2 regions of the Sphingomonas sp. PvP018 genome follow, and region 2 is predicted to be linked to the other one. Evidence: riboswitches for the same ligand, from Rfam matches in the RefSeq annotation. Region 2 holds a riboswitch; the other holds the start of a gene.

Region 1 (2,452 bases), on a different contig from region 2:
GTCGGTGGGGGACACGACGCTCGGGACGCTCGTCGCCAATCTCGGTTACGACAAGCTCGTGCATCCAAAACCCGTCTTCATCGGCGACACGATGCGCGCCGAGACCGAGGTCGCCGAGCTCAAGCCCAGCCGGTCGCGCCCGAACGCCGGGATCGTCACATTCATGCACCAGCTGATCAACCAGCGTGACGAGATCGTCTGTCAGTGCCTCCGCTCGGCACTGCTGCTGCGGACGCCGGCATGAGGTTACGCTCGCTGCTGTTTGTGCCTGCAGACCGGCCCGAGCGTTTTGCGAAGGCTGCGGCGAGCGGGGCGGATGCCATCATCCTCGATCTTGAGGATTCGGTAGCGCTCTCCCGTAAGGCTGTTGCCCGCGAGGCGGTCCGGGCCGCGTTGCAGGACCATACCGACGTCGTGTGGATGGTGCGGATCAATCCAATCGACTCGGGGTGGCTGGACGACGATCTCGCTGCCGCGAGGGGTGCCGATGCAATCATGCTGCCCAAGGCGACTGGACCCGCGACCGTCCTCGCATTGGTCGAGGCTTATGGCGATGACTGTCCGCCGATCCTGCCGATCGCGACCGAAGTGCCTGCCGCGATCTTCACCCTGGGCGAATATGCGCGGGTCAACGACCGGTTATGTGGCCTGACTTGGGGCGCCGAGGACCTGCCCGCGGCGATCGGCGCAGCGACCAGTCGGGAGGACGACGGGTCCTATACCGAACCCTATAAGCTCGTCCGGTCGCTGCTGCTGTTGGGCGCGCATGCGGCGGACGTCGCGGCGATCGAGACGGTCTATCCCGCAATCGCGGACATTGACGGGTTGGCAGCCTATGCCGCGCGTGGCAGCCGCGACGGCTTCACCGGCATGATGGCGATTCACCCGTCGCAGGTCGCCACGATCAACGCCGCGTTCACGCCGGATGCGGCGAGCGTTGCACGCGCGCATGCCGTCGTCGCAGCGTTTGCAGCAGCTCCCGAGGCGGGCGCGCTGCAGCTCGATGGGCGGATGATCGATGCGCCGCACCTGCGCCAGGCGCGGGCGATCCTCGCGCGACTCTAGGCCCATTGGCGGCAGGAAATTTCTGCGCTACCGTCGCCCTGCGAAACCGGTGAAGGCCGGGGTCGCAGATCGCGTCGGTGCCCCTCGGGGCTTCAAAGGGAATGCGGTGCGGGAGGCGATCCTCCTTATGCCGCGGCTGTCCCTGCAACTGTAAGCGGTGAGCGCGGTGCGCATGTCCCTTCATCACGGGGGGACGACCACTAGGCCTGAGCGCAAGCGCAGGGCCCGGGAAGGTCGCGTATCGGGCGTCGACCCGCGAGCCAGGAGACCTGCCGGCGCTCGGTCGCTCTTGCCATGGTCCAGGGGATGACCGCGGCACGGTACTCCGTCTGAGCGACGAACCATGCGGCGGGGGCCGCATCGGTGCGCGTGGGCGGGTGCGGTTCGGTGTACACCCCAAGCGTTGCGCCGGCTGTCCGTAGCATCGGACGGCAGGCCCCGGCCGGTTGCTCGTGACGCCGGGGGTATCGTTTCATGACCAGAGTTTTCGTTTCGCTTGTGGCGCTCGCCACCGCCACGGCCTTTGCATCGCCGGCCGCGGCCGAGCCTGATCCGGTTACTGCGGGCACGGGCGAGGCGGCAGCGGGTGACGCCGAGCTGGTGGTTACCGCATCGCGATCGGGGGACGCGGTTCCCGCCGATCAGCTCGGGGCGTCGGTGACGGTGCTGGACGCCGCCACGCTCGACCAGCGGCAGACCCGGATCGTGTCCGACGTGCTACGCGACGTCCCCGGACTGGCGGTCAGCCGGACCGGCGCGGTCGGGGGGACGACGCAGGTCCGGATCCGTGGGTCGGAGGGCAATCACGTGCTCGTGCTGATCGACGGGATCGAAGTGTCCGATCCCTATCAGGGCGAATATGACTTCGGCACGCTGATCGCCGACGAAGCGGCCCGGGTCGAGGTGCTGCGCGGCCAGCAATCGGCGCTGTACGGGTCTGACGCGATCGGCGGCGTCATCCAGTATCTCACGCTGAGCGGCGCGGAGGCCCCGGGCGTATCACTGCGGGCCGAAGGGGGATCGTTCGGCACGTTTTCGGGAGGCGCCCGGGTCGCGGGCGTGGCGGGCAATCTCGATTACGCGCTGTCGAGCTCGACCTACCTCACCGACGGCACGCCGACCGCACGGGGCGGATCTCGCGACATCGGCGCGAAGAGCGTCGGCGCGACGGGCAAGCTCAGCTGGTCGCCGACCGACACGCTGAAGGTCACGGGCGTCGGGCGCTATAGCTATACCGATGCCGACAGCAACGACACGGCATTGAGCGGCCCGCAGTTCGGCACGATCGTCGATACGCCAGGCGCGCGCAGCACGGTCGAGGCATATTACGGGCTGGTTCGCGCCGAACTCGCGCTGGCGGATGGCCGCTGGACGAATGCGCTCAGCG
Region 2 (2,452 bases):
CTCGGCGAAGACGGCATATTCGGTGGTCCGCGTCCGATAGCGCGGTGCGATCCCCTGCGTATCGACGACCAGACCGGGATCGAACGCGAAGGGATCGACCTCCGAGACCTGGGGATCAGACCCGAAATTGTGGGAGTAGGTCAGTTTGATGAGGTTGACGTCGAAGCCCATGACAAGGTCGTTGCCGACGCCATCGGCGATGCCTGTTCGCAGCGTCACGCTGCCCTGATCGCCCCACTGCGTCTGGTCGTGGACGATGCCGGTCATGTCGGTGCGCAGGACGCCGCCGGGTGTGCCGGTGTTGCCACTGCCGTTGGCGCAGACCCCGTCTGCGGCGACCCAGCAATAGGTTTCGAGATTGAGCCAGGAGCGTTTGGAGGTGAGGCGATAGGCCTGGTTGCTGACGGCGACCGCATCGCTCGGCGTCCAGTCGATCTGCAGGCTGGTGCGGTTGTCCCGGTAGCGGATGACGCCGTCGCGGGTGTTGTAGTTGCGTTCCCGGATGCGGTCGTCGAGCCGACCGTCGATCAGCGGCGTGCGGAAATAGCGCATCGGCTTCTGGTCGCCATAATCGTCCCGCGCGGTGACGACGAGCGTGTCGGTCGGCGCCCAGCGCAGCGTGCCCGACACGGCATCGCTGCGCGACTGGCCGCGATCGACATAGCCGTCCGATCGGCGATAGCTGCCGTCGATGCGGTAGGAGAGGCGCTCGGTGACCGGCCCCCCTGCACCCGCCGCGACATGGAAGCTGTCCTGCGAGCCATAGCCGATCTCCCCCTCCACGTGCGTCCGCTGCGTATCGGGTTTGCGCATCAGGACATTCACCGCGCCGCCCAGTGCGCCCTGGCCGTAGAGCACCGAGGCCGGGCCGCTCAGGATGTCGATCCGCTCGACCATCCACGGATCGGTCGGAAAGGTGATCGTGCCGGCAGCCGGGAACAGCCTGATGCCGTCGATCAGCTGGAGTACGGAGCCCTGACCGCTGAAGCCCCGCGCGGCGAGTGCGGTGCCGCCATTGCCGGGATTGCCCGCGTTGCTGATGCCCGGTGCGCGGCTCGTCGCGTCGATCACGGACAGGTCGCCACGCGCGGATCGTGGCGCCGTCGATGACCGAGAGCGTCGCGGGAGTCTCGAGCGGCGTGAGGCCCAGGCGGCTGCCGGTCGCATTCGGCGTGGTGAGCGTGCCCTGGGCATGCTGTCCGACGACCAGGATGTCCCTGGTATCGGGATCCGGCGCGGTCTGCGCGTCGAGCGGTGCTGCGAAGACAGGCGACAGAATAGCCCCCGCGAGCGCGAGGCGAGACAATAGGAACGGCATTACGGTAATCCCCCGGGCGTCTGGCGAACCCGGCAGGGACCTCCCGCGAACGGCCGACATCCGCGCCAGCCGGACGCGATTGCGACCGGCACGCATGCCCGTGCGGTCCCCACCGCACACGTCGTCGCTCGACGGAGTACCGTGCCGCGGCCACCCCCTGGGCCAGGCAAGAGCGACCAGACGCCGGCAGGTCTCCTGGCTCACAGGTCATCACACGATGCACGGCCTTCCCAGGCCTTTATGACAGAACGTCCGGCCCAGTGGCTGCCCCTCCCTGTGAAGGAAGAAGCGATATGCATCGCGCTCGCCGCTTACAGTTGCAGGGACAGCCCCGGATTCAGGCGGCGAACCACCCTCACCGCGTTCCCTATTAAGCCCCTCTCAGGACACCGACGCGATCATGCCAGCCTGCTTCAAAAAGCAGGTCAGCGGCGCTGATGTATCCCGATCAATGCTCTTGGGCAATCGCCATAACCGAACGTCACGGTGTAGCGTTCAGGCGGCGTCCTCTAGCGCAACCTGCTTTTCTAATAGCGGACGGACCGCTCCTGTTGCAACGCGGCAACAACATCGTATGATACGCTATATCATGTCGCAGCTAGATTGAGGCTTATGCCCGATAATAACGGTAACCCTATTGCTATCCACGAACTGGCGGTTGCCTACGGCAACCATCGCGTTCTCGACGGTCTATCGCTCGATGTTCCCGCCAGCAGCATCACGGCATTGCTGGGTGGCAACGGAGCGGGCAAGTCGACCACCCTGTCCGCTTTGCTCGGCTTTGTGCGTGCCGATGCAGGACAGATCGCAGTCTGCGGCATCGATCCAGGTGCGGACGCTGACGCGGCACGCCGACGCATTGCCTATCTCCCCGAGAACGTCGCGCTGTACGAGCATCTGAGCGCTGTTGAGAATGCCGATTACCTGTTGGCACTCGCTGATCAACGTCAGGACCGGGGAACGATCACCAATGCGCTGGCATCTGCCGGGTTGCAGGACCGGGCGTGGGACCAACGGCTGGGCGGCTTCTCCAAGGGTATGCGGCAGAAGGTCGCGATTGCAGTGGCGTTGCTGCGCGAAGTGCCGGTGCTGCTGCTCGACGAGCCGACCTCTGGTCTCGACCCGCGCGCAACC

The links. Region 2 has a riboswitch for cobalamin ahead of J3A66_RS18545 (TonB-dependent receptor). Riboswitches for the same ligand answer to the same signal wherever they lie in the genome.
Region 1: it holds a riboswitch for cobalamin, as region 2 does, so the genes downstream of both, J3A66_RS03225 (TonB-dependent receptor) here and J3A66_RS18545 (TonB-dependent receptor) in region 2, are expected to answer to the same signal.

The regions. Positions count from the first base shown of each region.
Region 1 covers NZ_JAGIOU010000001.1:770,069-772,520, reverse strand. The annotation lists gene J3A66_RS03235 (MaoC family dehydratase) at 1-244, shown strand, start outside; gene J3A66_RS03230 (CoA ester lyase) at 241-1,065, shown strand; cobalamin riboswitch at 1,124-1,357, shown strand; gene J3A66_RS03225 (TonB-dependent receptor) at 1,540-2,452, shown strand, end outside.
Region 2 covers NZ_JAGIOU010000002.1:95,669-98,120, reverse strand. The annotation lists partial or broken gene J3A66_RS18545 (TonB-dependent receptor) at 1-1,071, opposite strand, end outside; cobalamin riboswitch at 1,486-1,727, opposite strand; gene J3A66_RS18540 (ATP-binding cassette domain-containing protein) at 1,931-2,452, shown strand, end outside.